Regions from separate parts of the Bacillus sp. FAU18 genome, predicted to be linked through region 3. Evidence: riboswitches for the same ligand, from Rfam matches in the RefSeq annotation. Region 3 holds a riboswitch; each other region holds the start of a gene.
What was found. Region 3 has a riboswitch for thiamine pyrophosphate ahead of thiC (phosphomethylpyrimidine synthase ThiC). Riboswitches for the same ligand answer to the same signal wherever they lie in the genome.

Region 1: it holds a riboswitch for thiamine pyrophosphate, as region 3 does, so the genes downstream of both, tenA (thiaminase II) here and thiC (phosphomethylpyrimidine synthase ThiC) in region 3, are expected to answer to the same signal.
Region 2: it holds a riboswitch for thiamine pyrophosphate, as region 3 does, so the genes downstream of both, thiT (energy-coupled thiamine transporter ThiT) here and thiC (phosphomethylpyrimidine synthase ThiC) in region 3, are expected to answer to the same signal.
Region 4: it holds a riboswitch for thiamine pyrophosphate, as region 3 does, so the genes downstream of both, thiU (HMP/thiamine ABC transporter substrate-binding protein ThiU) here and thiC (phosphomethylpyrimidine synthase ThiC) in region 3, are expected to answer to the same signal.

The regions. Positions count from the first base shown of each region.
Region 1 is NZ_JBVYHZ010000003.1:517,385-523,331, reverse strand. Features, by position in the region: gene thiF (thiazole biosynthesis adenylyltransferase ThiF) at 1-677, opposite strand, end outside; gene thiG (thiazole synthase) at 674-1,444, opposite strand; gene thiS (sulfur carrier protein ThiS) at 1,441-1,641, opposite strand; gene thiO (glycine oxidase ThiO) at 1,641-2,750, opposite strand; gene tenI (thiazole tautomerase TenI) at 2,734-3,351, opposite strand; gene tenA (thiaminase II) at 3,326-4,036, opposite strand; TPP riboswitch at 4,115-4,223, opposite strand; gene AC0OMU_RS02920 (monovalent cation:proton antiporter family protein) at 4,285-5,947, opposite strand, start outside.
Region 2 is NZ_JBVYHZ010000004.1:988,802-994,748, forward strand. Features, by position in the region: rRNA gene AC0OMU_RS16190 (23S ribosomal RNA) at 1-52, opposite strand, end outside; rRNA gene AC0OMU_RS16195 (16S ribosomal RNA) at 223-1,772, opposite strand; TPP riboswitch at 2,237-2,338, shown strand; gene thiT (energy-coupled thiamine transporter ThiT) at 2,438-3,016, shown strand; gene AC0OMU_RS16205 (N-acetyltransferase family protein) at 3,058-3,579, opposite strand; gene floT (flotillin lipid rafts scaffold protein FloT) at 3,597-5,126, opposite strand; gene AC0OMU_RS16215 (NfeD family membrane protein) at 5,147-5,671, opposite strand; gene AC0OMU_RS16220 (DinB family protein) at 5,839-5,947, shown strand, end outside.
Region 3 is NZ_JBVYHZ010000003.1:230,176-236,122, forward strand. Features, by position in the region: gene spo0M (sporulation control protein Spo0M) at 1-732, opposite strand, end outside; gene AC0OMU_RS01415 (hypothetical protein) at 874-1,077, shown strand; gene AC0OMU_RS01420 (spore coat protein) at 1,162-1,434, opposite strand; partial or broken gene AC0OMU_RS01425 (Type 1 glutamine amidotransferase-like domain-containing protein) at 1,472-2,166, shown strand; TPP riboswitch at 2,235-2,342, shown strand; gene thiC (phosphomethylpyrimidine synthase ThiC) at 2,475-4,247, shown strand; partial or broken gene AC0OMU_RS01435 (BBE domain-containing protein) at 4,287-4,475, opposite strand; gene senS (transcriptional regulator SenS) at 4,771-4,968, shown strand; gene katA (catalase KatA) at 4,995-5,947, opposite strand, start outside.
Region 4 is NZ_JBVYHZ010000003.1:665,207-671,153, reverse strand. Features, by position in the region: gene AC0OMU_RS03815 (PepSY domain-containing protein) at 1-455, opposite strand, end outside; gene ykoH (two-component system sensor histidine kinase YkoH) at 452-1,816, opposite strand; gene ykoG (two-component system response regulator YkoG) at 1,820-2,506, opposite strand; TPP riboswitch at 2,608-2,720, shown strand; gene thiU (HMP/thiamine ABC transporter substrate-binding protein ThiU) at 2,817-3,419, shown strand; gene AC0OMU_RS03795 (ECF transporter S component) at 3,421-4,020, shown strand; gene AC0OMU_RS03790 (ABC transporter ATP-binding protein) at 4,007-5,650, shown strand; gene thiX (HMP/thiamine ABC transporter permease ThiX) at 5,625-5,947, shown strand, end outside.

The sequences.
Region 1 (5,947 bases), 290 kb from region 3:
GACCGCTCGTTTTTCCACAAGTCAAAGGAGCGCAGCACCGGCTCGCACTCCTCTCCCGTCAGCAGCTTCAACGCATCTGTTACCTGAAAGACTGCTACCTGCAAAACAGCCGGACTGATGATGCCGGCTGTGTCACATGTTGCTCCGCCAATCGGAAGTGTATCGAGCAAGCAATGCAGGCAAGGAGTAGAACCCGGCACCACGGTAAAGGTGAGGCCGTAGCTCCCTACACAGGCACCGTAAAGAAAAGGAATCCCTTCCTTTACCGCAGCATCATTTACGATCAGGCGGGTTTCAAAATTATCAGCCGCATCCACAATAATCGATGCATCCCTAATCAGCTCGAAGATATTTTCTGCTGTCACATCCATGACAAGGCCGGTCACATCAACATCGCTGTTAATCGAACGGAGACGGCGCTCCGCAGCGGCTGCTTTCGGCATTTCTTTTTTGACATCATCTTCTGTATACAGCTGCTGGCGCTGGAGGTTGCTCCATTCCACATAATCTCTGTCGGCAATTTTCACAGAGCCGACTCCCGCTCTCACCAGCATTTCTGCACTGGCTGTTCCGAGCGCGCCTGCGCCGATAATCACGGCGCGCGCTTCTTTCAATTTTTTCTGGCCGGATGGGCCGATCGGAGCAAACAGCTCCTGCCTTGAATACCTGCCCGTCATACAGGAAGACCTTCTCCCGGACTGCTTGCCGTTCCGTATTGCTTAAGCGGGATTCGTCCCGCCTCATAAGAAAGGCGTCCTGCTTCCACCGCGAGCTTCATGGCACGAGCCATTTTCACAGGATCGTCAGCGCCCGATACAGCCGTATTGAGCAGTACGCCATCCGCTCCAAGCTCCATTGCGTATGCCGCATCTTTAGGCGAGCCGATTCCAGCATCCACGATGACCGGCACTTTCGCCTGTTCAATAATAAATGACAGATTCAAAGGATTTAAGATTCCTTGTCCCGATCCAATCGGAGATGCACCCGGCATGATGGCATGAACGCCGAGCTCTTCCAGCTTTCTCGCCAGCACAACGTCATCCGACGTGTACGGGAGCACAATAAAGCCTTCTTCAAGAAGCTGTTCAGACGCTTTTAATGTCTCAACAGGGTCAGGCAGCAAGGAACGGCTGCATCCGATGACTTCAACTTTAATCATGTCACAAAGGCCTGACGCTTTTGCCAGCCTTGCAATCCGAACCGCTTCTTCAGCAGTACTGGCGCCCGCTGTATTCGGCAGAAGCGTATATTTGGATAAATCAAGCTGTTCCAGAAAATTCGGCTGAGATGCTTCAAAGATGTTCATTCTCCGCACAGCAAATGTTAAAATATCAGACTCAGAAACAGCTACTGCTTCCTTTTGTATGTCAAACGATGGGTATTTCCCTGTGCCCAGCAGCAATCTTGATTGAAATGATTTTCCGCCAATTGTTAACATGCTCATCCGCCTCCTACAAAATGGACAATTTCAATGACATCACGATCACAAAGCTCAACCTCGTGATAGCGTTCTTTCCCGATTATTTCTTTATTTCTTTCCACGATAACGATTTTATTTTCAAGCTGATACGACGCCAGCAGGTCTTGAATTGTACCTGTGTCTTTTTCCCACTTCACGTCTTTACCGTTCAGCTGTAGCATCATATCTGAACCGCCTCCTTGCGATCAATTCGGAATGCGTGCAGCCAGTCTTGGTTGACCTCTTTATTCATGATGAGATCACTGATCAAAGCGCCCGTTGCGGGAGCAAGCAGGATCCCATTTCTGAAATGGCCAGCCGCAAATAAAATACGGCTGTCCTCAGGATGTCTGCCGATGTACGGTTTTCCATCCTTTGTTCCCGGCCGGAGTCCCGCCCAAAAACGATCCACCTTCATATTCTGTATAGCCGGCAGCATCGTTTTTGCTTTTTTCATAACCGATTCCAATCCGCCAAGATCCGGTGTTTCACTCCAGTCCCCCGGCTTCATTGTCGCGCCGACAACCAGTCTGCCGTTTTTTCTCGGTACGATATAGCAATGGTCATGGTAAAGCGTTTTTGTCAGCGGGATATCATCATTCCAAACGGACAGGCACTCCCCTTTTACAGGGAGAAAAGCATTGTTCAGTCCGAGCTGTTTAAAAAACATTCCGCTCCACACCCCGCTGGCAACGACAACATGATTAGCCCATACGTCTCCACTAGGGGTCTTGATGGACAGGGCTTCACCGTCACGTTCGACATGCAGGACGGGCGTATGCTCAAAAATCTCCGCCCCAAGCATTTTTGCTGCTTTCACATATGCCTTGCAAACAAAATAAGGCTCCACATGCACATCATCCTGAATAAAAGATGCACCAAAGATGTCACCAGACGCATACGGCTCTTTTTCTAACACCTCTTCTTTTGAATACCAGCTGACAGAGTCCAAATCGTCCATCTGTCTCAGCTGCAGCACATCTTCTTCAGAAAATGCAAGCTTAAACATACCGCCGTTATGCTGCCTGATATCCACACCAGATAATGCATAAAGCTCTTCTCCAAGACCTTTGTACAGACGCTGGCTGTGCATGGCGAAATCAAAAAACGCGTCACGTTCCTCGCATTCGGCATGGGCGCCCAGCATTCCGGCAGCGGCACTTGTCGTTCTGCCGCCCATTGTTCCGCTTTCAAACAATGCGGTGCTTTTGTTTTCCTTTGCCAAATGATAAGCAATCGCGGAACCGATAATTCCGCCTCCAATCACCACTGCTTCATAATGCCTTTTCATAGCGCATCTCCTTTAGCTTGCGGGAATATCGTCTGGCTGCTTCCAAGGGCTCAGCGGAAGAGAAAATTCCTGACATAACAGCAATGCCGTCTGCCCCTGCTTGTTTTACGTCTCTTAACCTGTCCGGCGTCATCCCCCCGATGGCTATAACCGGGATGGAAATCCGCTGTTTGATATCTGACAGCAAAGATACTCCTCTGCCTTCAAGACCCTTTTTGCAATCCGTTTCAAACACATGGCCGAACAGCACGTAGTCCGCGTCTTCCTTTTCTGCTTGAACCGCTTCCTCCAGTGAATGCACCGACCTCCCGATATGAAGGTGTGGAAATCTGGCTCTGACCTGCTTCGGTGAAAAGCTGCCGCTTGGCAGCTGCACGCGGTGAATAGTAGAGAAAAGCGCAATATCCACGCGCCCGTTCATCACCAGTTTTCGTTTATCTATACCGCCTTCAAAAATAAGCTCGAGCAGTTTCAGAATATCTGCCGCCGATTTTGAGCGTTCCCGAATGTGAATAAAATCAACTTCATTCTGAATCGAAATGATGGTTCTCGCTAGCTCTTCTACCGGCTTGCAGTTATCCGTTATGGCGTGAAGCTCCACATTCCTCCACCTCTTTTATGCCGCGCTCCGACCAGCCTTCTTTTTGATAGGCCATTCCCCAAAATTGATATTCATAGAAGCTGGAGATGACAAAATTCTCTTTCATCTTGGCACGCACTTCCTCCGTGCTGTTTTCCGCCAGCTCATCAAAGCGGTTGATTTGCTCCTCAACCTGTTGTCTAAACCAGTCACCGCCGTACGTCCCAATCCACTTTTGATAAATCGGATGCCCAGGATCGCAATGCAGCAATTTCTCACCAACCTCGTAATAGAGCCAGTAGCATGGCAGCAAGGCCGCTAAGATTTCAGCGAAATTCCCACTCAAAACCGAACGGTACATATGGGATGTATAAGAGTACGCCGTAGGAGACGGCTTAAACGCCTTACGCTCTTCCTCGCTGATTTCCAACAGCTCGGCAAACTCGCGATGAAGCGCCATTTCCGCCTCATATGTACCTTGGGCATGGCTTGCCATCCTCCCCGTTGTAAAAAGGTCCTTCGCATAAGCTGCGCCAAATGACTGCACCTTTGCAAAATGCGTTAAGTAATAGGAATCCTGAAGTACGTAGTATTTAAAACGGTCAATCGGAAGCGTTCCGTCACCGATTCCTTGAACGAACGGATGGACAAAGCTCCCCTCCCACCATTCTGCGGCTGCGCTGCGGCATTCTTCTGAAAACTTCACAAATCATTCCCCCTCTGAAAATAAAAAAACCACTTTCCCGCAAGGAAAAGTGGTTTGGAATTGGCATAGTAAAATAACACAAATACCGCTCCACTTCCCTACGCAGGTCTGAACCTGTTCAAGTTATGAGGGTCTAAAAGTCACACTTTTATCTCAGCCCTTATGAAGGACACCCCTAGTGGTTAAACGAATACATATTGAATTGTTCTGCACCTCTATATTAACACGAATCCTTATTTGGTCAAGATTTATCCTTCCAATGTTTTCTTAAGATCCGTTACGTATCCCCGAGATCCGGTGACAATTAAGCGATCTCCCAGTTTCAGCCTAGTATCCCCATGAGGAACGATGCTGTCCACACCTCTGAAAATCCTGACAAAGATGACGTCACCTGTTAAAGGGAATTCCCGTAAAATGACACCATCATATTTACTGTTCTCCATATTAATTTGATACAGCGAAGACTCTTGGTTCGTGAGCAGCTTCATGACGCCAGGCGCTTCTATCAGTGCGCGAAGCAGCGTTTTTGTCGACAGCAGAATAGAAAAGATGCTGATTCCCTGCTCCTTCAGAGCTGCTTCATGCTCCGGTGATCCTACGCTTGCAATGACTCTTTCTGTGCCTTTTTCTTTTGCAAGTAATGCAATGTCTGCATTCATATCTTCATTTCCTGTCGCCACAACGAGGATATCCGTTTCAAAAATGCCGAGTGATTCAAGCGTCTCGTGTTCATAGTCAGAAATTGTTTCAACAGCAAACACTGATTCTGACAGCTTTTCCTCCGCATTCTCTTGGTAGACGTGTACAACACGCACGTCATACTCTTCCTCTGGCAATTCGAGTGTAACAGGCAAAGTCATTTGATTGGCGCCGATGAACGTAATCGTCTTTTTCTCCTCCGGCTGCTCTTCCCGTTTGTATAATTTTTTAAAACAGATCGGCGTAAAAATACTTGCAATGACGGCTACTAAAATTAGCGCTCCTGACATATTTGCACTGATCACGTGAAGCTGCTGGCCGATTGTTGCAGCAGCAATCACGAGCGAAAGCGTTGATGTCAGCAAGAAACCAGACGCGAAAATGGTTCGGTTATCATACCACTTCTTTAAGTACATGACAGGAATGATTTTGCTGACTAACAGCGCCAGCAGCAGGAGCGGAATCATGATTAAAATTGTTTTATCCTGGAAAAGAGTCCAAATATCAAGCTTCACACCGACCATCACAAAGAAAATCGGTATTAAGAACCCATAACCGAATGAGTCCAGCTGCTGAACAAGTTCTTTGTTTGGCGAAAGCAGGGAAACAAGAACCCCCGCTAAGAAAGCGCCGAGAATATTTTCCGCCCCAAGTGATTCAGACAGGGCAACGAGTACAATGATTAACGTAAAAATGGCACGCGTCCCGATCTGGATCGTCCCTTTTGACATGGATTGAACAAAAGAGCGATGTTTGAAGACCCGGCCGAAAAAGTAAAGCACCACTCCGGCCGCAAACAGAATCATCAGGAGCCACATGTTTCCGCTGTCCTCTCCGTATAAAGAAGAAAAAACAGCAAGAAGAATCATCGTGGCCAAATCAGCAATAACAGCAACAAGCAAAATAATCTGCCCGATATTTGAATTCATGATCCGTTCTTCTTTTAATGTTGGAACGACAACGCCTAACGATATCGTTGAAATAATCAGGGTCATTAAAAAAGCATTTTGGATAAATCCAGCCAAGACGAACCCATAGGACAAGAGCAATGATAAAATAAAAATGCCGACAAAAATAATAGATGCCGCAGCAAACGTATTCGGCGCTTCCTTGCCATTCGGCAGGAACTGCTTTTTCTTCCCTTTCTCAAACGATGAAAAATCAATTTCAAGCCCGCTTAAAAACATTAAAAAGATAAATCCGAGCATAGAA
Region 2 (5,947 bases), on a different contig from region 3:
TCATCGGCTCCTAGTGCCAAGGCATCCACCGTGCGCCCTTTCTAACTTAACCGTTAAAAAGAATCACTATGTGATATCTTGTGTTACTAATTGAATGTGATGTCTACTGTTATCTAGTTTTCAAAGAACACGTTTCGAAGGAATGATCCTTCAAAACTAAACAAGACAGGGAACGTTCTGTTTATAAGACCCAAGGTCTTATATTCCGTATAATATCCTTAGAAAGGAGGTGATCCAGCCGCACCTTCCGATACGGCTACCTTGTTACGACTTCACCCCAATCATCTGTCCCACCTTCGGCGGCTGGCTCCTAAAAGGTTACCTCACCGACTTCGGGTGTTACAAACTCTCGTGGTGTGACGGGCGGTGTGTACAAGGCCCGGGAACGTATTCACCGCGGCATGCTGATCCGCGATTACTAGCGATTCCAGCTTCACGCAGTCGAGTTGCAGACTGCGATCCGAACTGAGAACAGATTTGTGGGATTGGCTTAACCTCGCGGTTTCGCTGCCCTTTGTTCTGTCCATTGTAGCACGTGTGTAGCCCAGGTCATAAGGGGCATGATGATTTGACGTCATCCCCACCTTCCTCCGGTTTGTCACCGGCAGTCACCTTAGAGTGCCCAACTGAATGCTGGCAACTAAGATCAAGGGTTGCGCTCGTTGCGGGACTTAACCCAACATCTCACGACACGAGCTGACGACAACCATGCACCACCTGTCACTCTGCCCCCGAAGGGGACGTCCTATCTCTAGGATTGCCAGAGGATGTCAAGACCTGGTAAGGTTCTTCGCGTTGCTTCGAATTAAACCACATGCTCCACCGCTTGTGCGGGCCCCCGTCAATTCCTTTGAGTTTCAGTCTTGCGACCGTACTCCCCAGGCGGAGTGCTTAATGCGTTAGCTGCAGCACTAAGGGGCGGAAACCCCCTAACACTTAGCACTCATCGTTTACGGCGTGGACTACCAGGGTATCTAATCCTGTTCGCTCCCCACGCTTTCGCTCCTCAGCGTCAGTTACAGACCAGAGAGTCGCCTTCGCCACTGGTGTTCCTCCACATCTCTACGCATTTCACCGCTACACGTGGAATTCCACTCTCCTCTTCTGCACTCAAGTTCCCCAGTTTCCAATGACCCTCCCCGGTTGAGCCGGGGGCTTTCACATCAGACTTAAGAAACCGCCTGCGAGCCCTTTACGCCCAATAATTCCGGACAACGCTTGCCACCTACGTATTACCGCGGCTGCTGGCACGTAGTTAGCCGTGGCTTTCTGGTTAGGTACCGTCAAGGTACCGCCCTATTTGAACGGTACTTGTTCTTCCCTAACAACAGAGCTTTACGATCCGAAAACCTTCATCACTCACGCGGCGTTGCTCCGTCAGACTTTCGTCCATTGCGGAAGATTCCCTACTGCTGCCTCCCGTAGGAGTCTGGGCCGTGTCTCAGTCCCAGTGTGGCCGATCACCCTCTCAGGTCGGCTACGCATCGTCGCCTTGGTGAGCCGTTACCTCACCAACTAGCTAATGCGCCGCGGGTCCATCTGTAAGTGGTAGCCGAAGCCACCTTTTATGTTTGAACCATGCGGTTCAAACAAGCATCCGGTATTAGCCCCGGTTTCCCGGAGTTATCCCAGTCTTACAGGCAGGTTACCCACGTGTTACTCACCCGTCCGCCGCTAACATCAGGGAGCAAGCTCCCATCTGTCCGCTCGACTTGCATGTATTAGGCACGCCGCCAGCGTTCGTCCTGAGCCAGGATCAAACTCTCCGATAAATGGATCACAGGTTAAGTTCACCGCATCCTGCGGCGACACCTGTGTGACCTGCGTCGTGCAGGTCCTAGTTTGACTGACTACGCACATCGCTGTGCGATTTATAAAAATGAATTAACAGGTACGTTTTATCTTGTTTAGTTTTCAAAGATCATTTCGTTACTTCTCAATGAAGCAGCTTTACTAATATAACATTCAGCTTCTTTTTTGTCAACAACTTTTTTCAAGTTGTTTTGAAGCATCTAGTTTGTGTCCGCTGTGCATCAGCGACGTTTAATAATATAACACCTGTATTTATTTATTGCAATAGTTTTTTTAAAAAATCTATAAAACAAATAAACTATAATCCTCGCCATGATTTCTAAAGCGTGTGTATCATATAACTTTCTTAAAAGAACATATACATCAGTCATGTGATCTTGTTGTTTTTTTTGTTTTCTTGTATAGTAGAAACGAACTAAATACTGATGACCACAAGGGGAGCATTAAAGCTGAGAGTGAGCGGTTTCGTTCTGACCCTTTGAACCTGTTAGTTAACGCTGGCGTAGGGATGTGGCAAAGTCAAATGAATTGCAGATCGTAAAGCAGTGCGTGGAACTTTTCTCATCCTTCCGCGTGCTGCTTTTTTGTTGTCCTTTTGGTTGTCTGTCAATGGAAGGAGATAGATATGAATCAATCTAAGCAACTGGTTCGCCTTATTGAAATTGCCATTATGACAGCAGCAGCCGTTATTTTAGACATTGTCTCAGGAATGTTTCTTAGCATGCCTCAAGGAGGCTCGGTCTCCATCATGATGATTCCGATCTTTTTAATTTCGTTTCGCTGGGGTGTCAAAGCAGGTCTTACTACAGGTTTGTTGACAGGTCTAGTACAAATAGCAATCGGAAACTTGTTTGCTCAACATCCTGTACAGCTATTGTTAGATTACATTGTCGCTTTCGCAGCAATCGGCATAAGCGGCTGTTTCGCTTCTTCTGTCCGTAAAGCCGCTGTATCAAAAACAAAAGGGAAATTGATTGTTTCAGTGGTCAGCGCAGTTTTCATCGGCAGTTTGCTGCGCTATGCCGCGCATGTCATTTCAGGAGCTGTGTTTTTCGGCAGCTTTGCTCCAAAAGGAACGCCGGTATGGATTTATTCTTTAACTTATAATGCGACTTACATGGTTCCTTCATTCATTATTTGTGCAATTGTCCTATGTTTATTATTTATGACAGCACCCCGTTTGCTTAAAAGTGACAAAGCGTAAAAGTGACAATCCCCCAGCGAATTCCGCTGGGGGATTGTTCGTTATCTGTTAAGAAGTGTTTTTAAAGCTGAAAGATCCGGCCAGCCAAGACCTACTTCTTTCAGTCTTACTCCGTCAATTTCAAAGTTGTCCTCCGCTACTCTTTCAGGTGAATAGGCCTGATAAAATATAATCGAGGGATTCTGCTCAATAACCCAAACAAACATACTTGAAAAACCATGTTGAAGCAAAAACTCCGCTCCTTTTGCTAAGAGCGCCCTGCCTGCACCTTGCCGCTGGCGCTCTTCCACAAGATAAATAGCGTATAACTCGCCGTCATAGCCTTCTTGTTCAGATCGAATAGGTCCAAATGAAGCAAAGCCGAATACTGAACCCATTTCGTCCTGAGCAACAAATACTCCCTTTAACGAGCGACTTTTCCATTTGTCTTCAAATTCCTTATAGTTCAGGCTGTTTAAATAATCAATCGGGATAATTTCGTGGTATGTTGTCCTCCAGCTGTCTACATGCACTTTTGCAATGTCCTTTATATCCTCTAACTTCGCTTCACGTACAGTTACCATACGGTTCTGCCCTTTCCTTACTCTGATTTTTGGATCGTTTTGGCTTCTTTGATTTCATTTGTTAATTCATTAATGCTTTGTTTTACGTTTCCTTTTCCTGAAAAGTTCTCAAGCATTTCTTTTACATCAATTCCTGAGGATGCTTTTAAACTTTCTTGCAGACTTGACATTAAGTTCGTCGCATAGCTGGTTACTTTGTTTGCTCCGCTTGATTCACCGCTTCCTCCTGTATCGACAACGGTGATTTTATCAATATTTGAAAGAGGTGCCGCTGCTTGTTTCGCGTATTCCGGAAGCATTTTGACAATCATATCGAAAATCGCCGCCTGCCCGTACTGTTCAAAGGCAGCCGCAATTTTCTCTTTTGCTTCCGCTTCTGCAAGACCTTTCAGGCGGATAACCTCTGCCTCTGTCTCTCCTTTCGCTTTTTCCGCTTCTGCTTTTGCTAGCCCGTCAATTCTTACTTTTTCCGCCTCAGCCTTTGCCATTGCTTCAATACTGTACTTCTTGGCATCGGCTTCCGCGAGCTGTTTGGCTTTCTCTGCTGCTGCGGACTGCTCAACAGAATAACGGTCTGCATCGGCTTTTTTCTTTACCTCTGAGTCGTATTGACGTTCACGGCGAAGAATTTCTTTTTCTTCTAGTTCTATTTGTTTTTGGCGTTCGATAATTTTAACCTGCATTTCCTGCTCTGTGACTTGCTGGCGTGCTCTGGCAGTCTCTAAATCATATGCTTGGTCGGCATTCGCTTTTGCCGTATCTTGTTCTCTGCGGAATTCAGCCATTTTGAGCTGATTGAGTTTTTCAGCTTCAGCGATTTCCGTCGCCCGTTCAAGTTCTGATTTTTTTGCGTCTTTATCGGCTTCTGCCCGCTTAATTCGTGTTTCTTTATCAGCCTCTGCTGTTGCGATATCAGCATCGCGTTTTACTTGGGCAATTCTCGGTTTCCCTAATGATTCAAGATAACCGTTTTTATCACGAACATCTTTAATGGTAAACGAGACGATTACAAGCCCCATTTTCGCGAGATCCTGTGAAGCGACACGCTGCACCTCTTGAGAGAATTTTTCTCTGTTTTTATAGATTTCTTCTACTGTCATTGAGCCGAGAATGGAACGAAGGTGGCCTTCTAAAACCTCCCGCGCTTCCTGCTCACGGTCGTCTTTTGATTTCCCTAAAAATTGTTCGGCCGCTGTAGCGATTTCTCCTATAGAACCGCCGATTTTAATAATCGCAGTTCCATCGGCCATTACTGGCACTCCTTGTTCTGTATAGACTTCAGGTGTCGAAACATCGAGTTTGCTTGATAATAAGCTTAGCGGCTCTGCCTGCTGGAAGACGGGAAGGACAAAGGTTCCTCCGCCGCGGACGATTTTAATACGGTTGCCGCCTTCATCGACATGAACATTTTTATTCCCCAGATAGCTCCCTGTTACAATTAACGCTTCATCAGGCCCTGCTGTACGATACTTCGTAATAAACACAGCTATTAGTGCAATTAATAAAAAGAATACAACTCCGATGATCATTATAATCGGCATTGTCATATCAAATTCCTCCTTTTATGTTAAATGGGTTCATGCGGAGTAACCGAAAGAACTCCGTTGTTAATATCTACGACTAACACCGTTGTCCCGTAACTGATCTGCTGATTATCAAAACTGACCGCTGACTTTGAAATGGTGCCTCCTATCCCTTCTATGACCACTTCACCAAACCCGTCAACCGGAACAGCTGTAATCACTTTACCGAGTCTTCCTCTGAGATCATCTTCTCTATATGCCAATGATTCTTCTGCAGATGATAATGGTACCAGTACAAAGATGTGAAGCAATACCACCAGCATGATTGAAAGGATGCAAGATAAAAGCGCAATCAGCAAGCTTGACAGAGGCAATACGAGTTCACCTATATATCCGCCCGCTGAAAAACATGTGAAAAATGAGAGCACTAATGTCGGATTAAGAAACGGAATGCCTTCCGGCAGCCCTGCAAATACATCTCCGAAAAACAGAAATAACAGCGTAAGGCTGCCCGCAATAATAAGCGTATAAAGATAAATTGTTTGTATAGGTACTCCAAATAACTCCAATTTCCTCATCCTTTCTTCATCAATGCATTGATGAACGGCTGCCGTTACCATTTATACGAGACACCACGGGAAAAGTTTCAAAATTTTAAGACAAATAACCCATTTGAAGTGCTTTATAAATGATAATTGCTTATATATATGGTAATGTCATTTTAGGAGGAGATATGATGAGTATCTTTAATGAAGCCAGATTAGAAACGTGGAACGAATTGAAAGGACTTTCTGACGAAAAGCTGAACCAAAAGCCTTCTGCTGAAGAATGGAGCATACGGGAAG
Region 3 (5,947 bases):
CTCTTCTGTATCTTCAAGCTCTGATTGGCTGAAACGGACGCGTACAAGCTGTTCTCCGTCATTATACATCTCTTCCAGCCACCCTCGGAGTCCTCTAGCTCTGCGGTCGACTTCGAAAATGATTTCCAAACCGTCTTCGTCTAAAAGGAAAATGAGCTCTAATTCATCAAGCATCTGACGATAATATCCGGAAGTCGGAACGAATTCGAATTCTTGAACGAACGGAAGACGACGCTGGAAGTAGGGCGCTTGTTCGCAGTCTGCTTCGTTAAGACGGAAGCCCAGGTTTTCGATTGCTTCAAGCACATTTTCAATCCAAGGGTGCGCTTCAACGAAAATGCGGTCATGATCGGATTTATCGATACCGCCTTGAATGTCAAGGTCTGTCACCACGGCAACCTCTACTTTCCCTACAGTGATCGGCGTATCTAGAGGCAGAGTGAATGTGAACGGAAATTGATGCTCTTCACCAGGCTGAATGGTAAATGAACCAGTGACCCGGAAAGAATGAATTGTAGCGTATTTCCGGTGCTCTTCATCGTCTTTTACAATGACATACCGTGTGCTAAGCTGTAAATCGATATAACGGATGTCCTGAGCGATTTTTCCGCCTTTGACATGTACCGTTCCCCGTACTTCTTCTCCTGGAAAATATGCGTCTTTTTCTAAAATTGTATCTACTTTTGCAGCTCCAATTCCGGCACTTGCCGCAAGCTTTTTAAAAAATGACATGTTAGATCTTCCCCTTTTTCTTTTTTCTCAACAGATATACGTAAGAAGGAGGAAAAAAGATTCGTTTAATTCATACTTTTTTCCTATTATTCGTCTCGGCCTAGGGACAGACTAAGAATAATATTGAAAATAAAGGAGTGGATGGAAGTGAATAAAGAAAGTTTGGTTGCAGATGAATTACACAGAATGTTTTTGGCTGGTGAGCTGCAAATCACAGTAGAGGAAGATATAAACAATATTTCCGAAAGGCTGAGAAACGGCGATCTCAGTTTAGACCGATTAAGCGGTGAAGACGCGTTTATAAAAGAAACGGTAAACGAGGCTTTAAGAAGAGTGGAGCAATAAAAAAGAGACGGCATCTCATCTTTGAGATCCCGTCTCTTTTGGTGGTCTTTGCTGTAAGATAAAAGCGAATCGATTTGAAATTGCTCACCCGAGCCACCCCTTTTCTAACAGAAAATCTGACAGTTCATCTTGGAGATGAATGGCTGTATCTAATTGATCATGCAACGCTCTTCTGATGTGGGGATTTTCGGCTTCTGTTATTGCGACAGTGTATTTGTTAATGCTGGTTTTTATTGTTGTTAACAAATCAAGAATATCTTTGGGGCAAAGACTTTGTTCAATGGGAAACCACCTCCTTTGTTTTTTTAGCAGCTCCTGATAAGAAAGTATTTGGCTTTGTTTCTTGCTTCTATACAAAATGCTATAATAAGCAACAAATTTGTTGGGGGGTGTGATGATGAAGCAGATTATTGCGATGGGGGGCGGGGGTTTTTCGATGGAGCCGGATAATTTGTCCCTCGATCAATATATCCTCAATCAATCAAAACGAGAGCAGCCTCGTATTTGTTTTTTGCCGACGGCGAGCGGAGATTCCCAAAACTATATTCAGCGGTTTTATCATGCATTTCAAACACTGGATTGTGTGCCGTCTCATTTATCTTTGTTTAAGCCGCCATCAACAGATTTAGCTTCTTTTGTTATGGAAATGGACGTGATTTATGTTGGCGGGGGAAATACGCGGAATTTACTTGTGTTATGGAAAGAGTGGGGCTGGACCATATTCTCAGGGAAGCATGGAAGAACGGTGTGGTCCTAGCTGGATTAAGTGCCGGTGCGATCTGCTGGTTTGAAGAAGGGGTGACAGATTCAGCCGGACCGCTGACAGGTTTGAAAAGTTTAGGTTTTTTGCAAGGGAGCTTTTGTCCCCATTATGACGGGGAAAAGGATCGGAGACCGGCATACCACCAGTTGATATCTAACAAGTTCTTATGCAGTGGCTATGCAGCGGATGATGGGGCTGCTCTCCATTTCATAAATGATCAGCTGTTTCAAACCGTGAGTTCAAGAGCGGGTGCAAAGGCATATCGGGTGATAATGGGGGAACATGAAGTATCTGAAATCCCGTTGCCGGTCAAATATTTGGGATGAATTAGCTGAATATTTTCTATATTCCTCTTTTTTTCAGATTGGTTTTATGTTAAGATGAGGGCGAAATCAATAGTTACTGGGGGTGCCCGCTTTCGGGCTGAGAGGGAAGGTAAGCTTCTTAACCCTTTGGACCTGATCTGGTTCGTACCAGCGTGGGGAAGTAGAGGAATAGTTTTTGTTATTGTCGTGCTGGGCAATAATATGTTTCTTTCTGACTGTAACCGGGTTCATTTATATGAATCCGGTTTTTTGTGCTGGTTATGGGCTTGATTTTGTCCTTTCAAACGTAGAGAGGGGAAGGAAAAGTAATGCAAAACAATTCAGTGCAGCAAGCCAACATTTCCATTATGTCAAGTTTTTCAGGTAGCAAGAAGGTATACGTGGAGGGTTCTTCTTCGGACATCCAAGTGCCGATGAGGGAGATCCTATTGAGTCCGACGACGGGATCGTTCGGCGAAGAGGAAAACGCGCCTGTGCGTGTCTATGATACAAGCGGACCGTATACGGACCCTGGAGTAACCATTAATATTCAAGAAGGATTAAAGCCGCTCCGCCAAAAATGGATCACAGAGCGCGGTGACGTGGAAGAGTATGAAGGTCGGGCTATAAAACCAGAAGATAACGGTTATAAAAAAGCAAATCCAAACGTAAGCTACCCAGGATTAAAGCGGAAACCGCTGAGGGCGAAGGCAGGTCAAAATGTTACTCAAATGCACTATGCAAAAAAGGGGATCATTACACCTGAGATGGAATTTATCGCCATTCGTGAGCATGTGTCTCCTGAATTCGTCAGAGACGAGGTAGCCAGCGGCCGGGCGATTATTCCTTCAAACATTAATCACCCTGAAAGTGAGCCAATGATTATCGGCCGGAATTTTCATGTGAAGATTAATGCAAATATCGGGAATTCAGCGGTTACGTCATCCATTGAAGAAGAAGTGGAAAAAATGACGTGGGCCATCCGCTGGGGAGCAGATACAATGATGGATCTCTCTACCGGAAAAGATATTCATACGACGCGTGAATGGATTATCCGCAATTGCCCCGTGCCTGTGGGAACTGTTCCGATTTATCAGGCGCTTGAAAAAGTAAACGGCGTAGCGGAGGATTTAACGTGGGAGATTTATCGTGATACGCTAATCGAGCAGGCAGAGCAGGGAGTGGATTATTTTACGATTCACGCGGGTGTTTTGCTTAGGTATGTACCGCTGACTGCCAAACGGACAACTGGTATTGTGTCACGCGGGGGAGCGATTATGGCGCAGTGGTGTCTGGCTCATCATCAAGAAAGCTTTTTATACACACATTTTGAAGAAATATGTGAGATTATGAAAACGTATGATATTGCTTTCTCTCTTGGGGATGGTTTGCGTCCCGGATCAATTGCTGATGCCAATGACGAAGCGCAGTTTGCTGAATTAGAGACGCTTGGAGAGCTGACGCAAATTGCCTGGAAGCATGATGTTCAGGTGATGATTGAGGGGCCTGGACATGTTCCGATGCATAAAATCAAAGAGAACGTCGATAAACAAATGGACATTTGTAAAGAAGCGCCTTTTTACACATTGGGGCCGCTGACAACGGATATTGCCCCGGGATATGACCATATTACTTCAGCGATCGGAGCGGCGATGATCGGTTGGTACGGGACAGCAATGCTTTGTTATGTAACGCCGAAGGAGCATTTAGGGCTGCCAAACCGTGATGATGTTCGTGAAGGAGTCATTACATATAAGATTGCTGCGCACGCTGCAGACCTTGCAAAAGGGCATCCTGGGGCGCAAATCCGGGATGATGCGTTATCGAAAGCCCGTTTTGAATTCCGTTGGCGGGATCAGTTTAATCTATCTCTTGATCCAGAGAGAGCGCTTGAATACCATGATGAAACCTTGCCTGCTGAAGGAGCAAAAACCGCTCACTTTTGTTCCATGTGCGGTCCGAAATTTTGCAGCATGAGAATTTCACAGGATATTCGGGATTATGCGAAGAAAAACGATCTCAGTGAAGCAGAAGCCATAAATAAAGGATTAAAAGAAAAAGCAAAAGAGTTTGTCGATACGGGAAGCAATTTATATCAATAAAAAAGATGAAGATGGAGAATGCTCCATCTTCATTTTTTTTTAGAAAAACAGAGAGCGTCGAAGCGGCGGAATACTCTGTTCAAAGCGGAAAACATTTTCTGGATCATATTTCGTTTTGACACGGCGGAGTCGTTCAACGTTTTCGCCGTAATATGTTCTTGGCCAGTTTCTGATTTCGATATCTGGCCAATTTACGTAGTCTCCCATCGTTTCTTTCGATAGTCCGGATCATCCCGTGTTACGATACGTCCGGTCAATTTTGTCTTTTCCACACTCCCACCTCTCTTTCTCTCGTATTCTAGTTTCTCTAGCTTATGCGTTAGGGGAAAAGAGTGTATAAGGAAAAAGCGGGGATGCAATCTGATACAGTGTCAACACTCTCAAAAAAATAGTTGACAGGTCGGTATTGTATGAATTAACATGGTCAGTACAAATTTTTCAAATTTATCGCGCTGATCGGAACACCGAAGGCTCTTATCGTTTAGATAAGGGCCTTTTTTGTATGAAAAAGGAGGGATTATTGATGGGAGTCAAAAAAGAAAAGGGGAGAAAACGATTCAGGAAGCGAAAAACCTACGGGAATCAGATTTTGCCGCTTGAGCTGCTGATTGAAAAAAACAAACGAGAGATTATAAACAGCGCGGAGCTAATGGAAGAAATTTATATGAAGATTGATGAGAAGCATACGCAATGTGTAACTAAATATAAAAAAACCCGCTGATTACAGCGGGTTTTTGCATTTCTACATTAAGCATCTTTTTTAATCGGCAATCCAAGGCCTTCTGCCACGCGTTTTCCGTATTCAGGATCCGCTTTGTAGAAGTGCTCGATTTGGCGCAGCTTGATTTCTTCTTTTTCTACCGGCTTCATAGCATTAACGATATTTTCAACAAGGCGGGTACGTTCATCTTCACTCATTAAACGATACAGATCACCGGCTTGAGTGTAGTGATCGTTGTGATCGTAGCTTACGCTGTCAGCGATACCTTGTACCGGATATGCTGCTTGCTTATCCTCAGGTGACTCTTTTGGACCGCCGAAGCTGTTAGGCTCGTAATACACAGATCCGCCGCCGTTATCGTCAAAGCGCATTTGTCCATCACGCTGATAATTGTTTACTTTGTTGCGTGCGCGGTTGATTGGCAACGCTTGATGGTTTGCACCGACACGGTAGCGGTGTGCATCATGATAAGCAAACAGTCGGCCTTGAAGCATTTTATCCGGTGAAACATCAATACCGGGCACGAGTGTTCCAGGTGAAAATGTCGCTTGTTCTACCTCTGCAAAGTAGTTTTCCGGATTTCTGTCTAGAACCATGCGTCCGACCTCGATTAACGGATAGTCTTTCTGAGACCAAACTTTTGTGACATCAAACGGATCGAAACGGTACGTGTTTGCATCTTCTAAAGGCATGATTTGCACATATAGTTTCCATGCAGGATAATCACCGTTTTCGATTGCATTGAAAAGGTCTTCTGTATGGTAATCAGGGTTTTCACCGGCAATTTTTGCTGCCGTATTGACATCAAGGTTTTTCACGCCTTGTTCCGTTTTAAAGTGATATTTAATCCATACGCCTTCGCCATCGGCATTTGTCCATTTGAATGTATGGCTTCCGAAGCCGTGCATGTGGCGAAGTGTTGCAGGAATTCCGCGGTCAGACATCAGGATTGTCACTTGGTGAAGTGACTCTGGTGAAA
Region 4 (5,947 bases), 440 kb from region 3:
GCAGACAAGACTGTTTTTGCCTGCATGTCTACCTTCACTTCGTATGTTTTCCCGTCTTCTTTTTGTATGGTATAAGTGGCAACTTGACTTTGCCGTGTTTGTTTTTTGATCGTTCCCGGCACCCGCTCAAGCGCAAGATGCTCAGCTTCTTTTTCTGTCATGGCAGATGGATTCACTGCTTTTACTCTATTCATTGAAAGAATGTCAGCCGATATTGCATCTGCTTTTACAAAGTAAGTTCCCTTTGGATTTTCAAGGGTTATATCATATGTTTTTTTATCCTTTGATTGTTTTGCTTTCGTGACCTTGCCTTCATAGGAGGCTTCGACTTTTTTTACGACAGTCTCCTTTGACAGTATGTTCTCATGGGTTTGCCGAATGATGAGAAACGTACAGATGATGACAACTAAAATGGCTGCTGCAGCAAAAGATACTGTTTTTATTGTTTTCGTCATCGGCCTCCCCCATTCTGTTCGCTGAATTGCATGGTGACAGCTGTTCCTTGTCCCGGCTTGCTTTTGACAGACAGCTCAATGCCATGCTCATCAGCGATTTGCTTGGCAATGGAAAGGCCTAAACCCGTTCCGCCTGTTTTTCTGTTTCGTGCCTCATCTGCCCGGTAGAACCGTTCGAACAAATGCGGGATATGCTCATCAGGTATTCCGATGCCTTCATCCCTCACTGATAGAAACGGCCGTCCATTCCTCGTTCCGGCTGACATCTCAATAGGCTTTTCACTATACTTGATTGCATTATCAAGCAAAATGGTCAACAGCTGCTTGATGCGTTCTTCATCAGCCTTTACAAGCAGGCTCTCTTTATCTGTTTCAAGCAATATGTCACGCTGATAAACGGACTGGAGCGTTTGCATAACCGCGCGCGTCGCTCCAATCAGATCGATTGTTTTCAGATCAAGCTCGAGTCCTTGATGGCTTTTGGCCAGCGCCAAAAGCTGATTGGTCAGTTTTTTCATATGCACCGCTTCTGAGTGAATGGCTTCTATCGACTCCTCAAGCACCTCCGGCTTTTTTGCCCCCCACCGCTTCATCAGGCTGCTGTAGCTTTCTATAATAGTGAGCGGGGTTTTCAATTCGTGTGAAGCATCTTGAACAAATTGCTGCTGTTTATCATAGTGCTCCTTCAGCATCATTGCCATTTCATTAAATGTCAGCCCCATTTGATACAATTCATCGTTGGACTGTCCTTCTAAAGAAATCGTTTTAAATTCTTTGTCTCGCTGTATGTCTTTCATTGTGATCATTAATCGTCTGATCGGATTGATGATTCGGCGGGCTAGCAAGCTGCCGGCAAAAAAAGAAGCAATGCAGACAGCAGCACTTGCAGCGATTAAGATGATTTTCAACAGAAACAGACTCTCTTCTGTGTTCTCCAGTCTTTCAACCAGCTGAAGAGACACCACTTGTCCATCGGTCCAAATCACCGGAACAGCAGCCTCGGCAAACAGCTTGCCGTCATGTTTCCTCACATCTGCCGTTTCTCCGCTATGAAAAGAGAGAGGAAAATCTTTATAGGCTTTTTCTTTTGTGATCGTCATAACGGCTTTTTGATCACCATTCACTACACGCACCATGCCATTTGCCGGAAGATAGGCCTGCAGCATATCCTGCAAAGCCACTCCTTCTGTTTCAGCGGCACGCAGCGCTTCGGCAATGTTATCCGTCTCATCAGCAAGCCGGGCCGCATCCTTTGATGTCAGCGCAGACGAAAAAATGAGATATACTGCGGTATGAACCAAAATTAATAAAATCAACAGTGATATTGATGTGTATAGATGAATCTTGGTCTTCAGCTTCATCGTTTACCCCTTAATGGCATAGCCGACCCCGCGAATCGTATGGATCAGCTGTTTTTCGTAAGGATAGTCCAGTTTTTTTCTGATGTATCTTATGTAGACGTCCACGACATTTGTATCACCGATATAATCAAATCCCCATACCGAGCTTAGAATTTGCTCCCGTGTCAGCACTTGCTGCGGATGCTTTAGCATATAGACGAGTAAATCAAATTCCCGCGGCGTTAATTCCACCTCTTTGTCTCCGCGTCTCACTTCACGGGTTTTTTCGTTCACCCGCAAATCGTCATATGTAAGAAAGGTGCCGATATCTTCCGTTTTTGTTCCATTTTGTCGCAGCGCCGCCCTGATTCTCGCAAGCAATTCCTCGATTTCAAACGGCTTGGTGACATAGTCATTCGCACCGATATCCAGACCTGTTACCTTATCAGGAATACTGTCTCGCGCCGTTAATAATATGACCGGTGTCTGCGGATCCGTTTTTCTCAAGCGGCGCAGCACTTCCAGTCCGCTAAGCCCCGGAAGCATGACATCAAGAAGCACCAAGGAATACCCGCCTTCCGCTGCCGCATCCAGACCTTCTGTGCCATTGTGTTTGATGGTGACGCTGTATCCTTCATATTCCAATTCAAGCTGTAGAACCCTGGCGATTTTTTCTTCATCTTCCACAATTAATATGTGTCCTTTTTCCAAATTTGATCATCCTCTCCCGTCCCTATATGAAAAAAATGATTTCGTTGTTTACAAAATGATTCTTATCATCTATTATGATGTCAAAATAAAAAATTGTATACGGAAAGCACTAGGGGTGCTGTTTTGGCTGAGATAAAGCGCGAAAGAAACGCGCTTTGATCCCTTATGACCCGATCTGGATAATACCAGCGTGGGGAAGTGCAGGTTGACCGAATGGTGTATTTTTTTGTGCGCTTAATCGATCTATGACTGCATATTCCCTTAGGATATGCAGTTTTTTATTTTACCAAAAAAACAGGAGGTCGGAGAAATGGAGCATATTTGCGGTACAAGCAGAATCGCCGGTTTTCGCTTCTCTTTATATCCGATGACGGATGATTTTATCAGTGTGATCAAGTCTGCGCTGAAAAAAACAGATACATCCAAGGTTTGGACGAAAACCGACCATATCAGCACGGTGTTACGCGGATCGATTGATCATGTATTCGATGCTGCAAAAGCCATTTACCTTCATGCAGCAAACAGCGAACAACACATCGTCATGAACGGCACGTTTTCCATTGGATGCCCGGGTGACACACAGGGGGATACATATCTTTCCAAAGGTGATAAGCGTGTCAATGAAGATGCTGTCCAAGGCTTGAAGGCGGAAGCGCCGTGCCAATTTGCCCTTTATCCAATGAACGAGCCGGATTATATGGGATTGATTATGAAGGCTGTCGACATTGCAAAAGCCCAAGGCACTTTCGTACAGGGTGTCCATTACGCGAGCGAGCTTGACGGGGATGCGCATGACGTATTCAGCACATTGGAAGCCGTTTTCCGCATGGCCGAGCAGCAAACAAACCACATCACCATGACTGTGAATCTTTCGGCTAACAGTCCATCAAGAAAAAACAGAAAGCAGGGATAACATGAAAAGCTGGAAAGTAAAAGAAATTGTCATCATGTCGGTTATCAGTATCGTATTTGCCGTTGTTTATTTATTATTTACACATTTCGGAAACGTGCTTGCAGGTATGTTTGGGGCAATCGCCTATGAACCGATTTACGGCATTTGGTTTATCGTTTCTGTGATCGCCGCGTACATGATTCGAAAACCGGGTGCGGCGCTCGTTTCTGAAATCATTGCCGCTCTCGTTGAGTGCCTGCTGGGAAATCCGTCTGGCCCGATGGTCATCGTCATTGGCATTGTTCAAGGACTCGGGGCTGAGGCTGTGTTTCTTGCAACACGCTGGAAAGCATACTCTCTCCCTGTCCTTATGCTGGCCGGTATGGGGTCTTCAGTAGCCAGCTTTATCTATGATCTCTTTGTTTCTGGCTATGCAGCCTATTCACCAGGTTATCTGCTCATTATGCTTGTGATCCGCCTCATTTCCGGCGCGCTTTTGGCGGGGCTTCTCGGAAAAGCTGTCAGCGACTCTCTCGCTTATACAGGTGTGTTAAACGGAATGGCACTCGGAAAGGAACTGAAAAAGAAACGGAAGCGGGCGTCAGAACATGCAAGCCTTTGATGAGCTTCTGACGGTTGAGCAGCTCAGCTTCTCTTATGAAGAAGACGAGAAACCGGTTTTTCAAGACATTTCGTTTGAGCTTCAAAAAGGAGAATGTGTTTTATTATTAGGACCGAGCGGATGCGGTAAAAGCTCGCTCGCCCTTTGTTTAAACGGTCTATATCCGGAGGCTTGCGACGGCATTCAGTCCGGACATGCATTTCTATTTCAAAAGCCGGTCACAGATGCTGAAACCTCCGAAACGATTGCTCAGCATGCCGGGGTCGTTTTTCAGGATCCTGATCAGCAGTTCTGCATGCTGACGGTGGAGGACGAAATAGCGTTCGGGCTGGAAAATCTGCAAGTTCCAAAAGAAGCAATGACAGAGAAAATCAACGCCGTATTAGAAAAATTACGCATTACCCATTTAAAAGAAAAAACGATCTCAACCCTTTCAGGAGGACAAAAGCAGAAAGTGGCTCTCGCCTGTATTTTGGCGATGGAGCCTGAGCTTATTATTTTAGATGAGCCGACCTCTCTTTTAGACCCTTTCTCAGCACGGGAGTTCGTTCATCTGATGAAAGATCTTCAGCGGGAAAAAGGTTTCAGCCTCCTCGTCATTGAGCACCAGCTTGATGAATGGGCGCCTTGGATTGAGAGAACGATCGTGCTCGACAAATCAGGCAAAAAGGCGCTGGATGGCCTGACGAAAAATCTATTTCAGCATGAAGCGGAGACACTAAAGAAATTGGGCATCGCCATTCCAAAGGTCTGTCATCTGCAGGAAAAGCTGAGTATGCCGTTTACTTTATCAAAAGAGATGCTGTTCAAAGAGCCTATTCCTGCCGGGCATGCCAAAAAGAAGAAAGCCCCTTCTGGGGAGAGTGTGCTTGAAGTCAGCAGCCTTTCGTTCGCGAGAGGACCGCAGGCGATTTTCAAAGACATCAGCTTTTCGTTGCGCGAAGGTTCTTTAACGGCGCTTGTCGGTCCGAACGGAACTGGAAAATCGACGCTCCTATCAGTTTTGGCCCGTCTCATGAAACCGCAAAGCGGCAAAATCCTTCTTAATGACCAGCCGCTGCAGAAATATAAAGAAAAAGAATTGCGTAAACGGATGGGATTTGTTTTTCAAAACCCTGAGCATCAATTCGTCACCGATACGGTGTATGACGAGCTTCTGTTCGGCCAGAAAGCAAATGCTGAAACTGAGAAAAAAGCGCAACACCTGCTGCAGCGTTTTGGTCTTGCGCATTTGGCTGATCATCATCCGTTTGCGATCAGCCAAGGGCAAAAACGGCGACTGAGCGTTGCTACTATGCTCATGCATGACGTAAAGGTTTTATTATTAGACGAACCAACCTTTGGCCAGGACGCCCGCACAGCGGCTGAATGCATGGAAATGATTCAGCGTATCAAGGCAGAGGGAACCGCTGTCCTTATAATTACACACGATATGGAGCTAGTCTCTTCGTATGCTGACAGCGTGCTTGTGCTTCACGATACGGGCCTGGCCTTTGACGGATCTCCAGCGCAGTTGTTTTCTCAAGAAACAGGGCTTGTCCAAAAAGCAAAGCTCACCCTTCCCCTTCTATATGAATGGATGGCATATCAAGAGGAGGTGCGTGATGAAGCAGCCGTTACATCTCATTAATCCGACTGTGAAAGCGGCGGCGGTTTTTTGTTGTGTCGTCATGCTGTCGTTTATTTACAACCCTTACACTCCGGCATGTTTTTATATCATCATCGTTGCGGGCGTTCTACTGGCGGCCGGAATCCCATTGAAAAAATGGCTGTTGTTTACGATTCCGTTTTTGATTTTAGCATTCGGATGCGTGTGGACAGCCGCAGTTTTTGGAAAGGTGCCGACAACACCGGATAATTTTTTGTTTCAAGCAGGCCCTATCTCAATTAACAGCGATAATGTGTCTGTCGGCATCTCTCTCGGGTT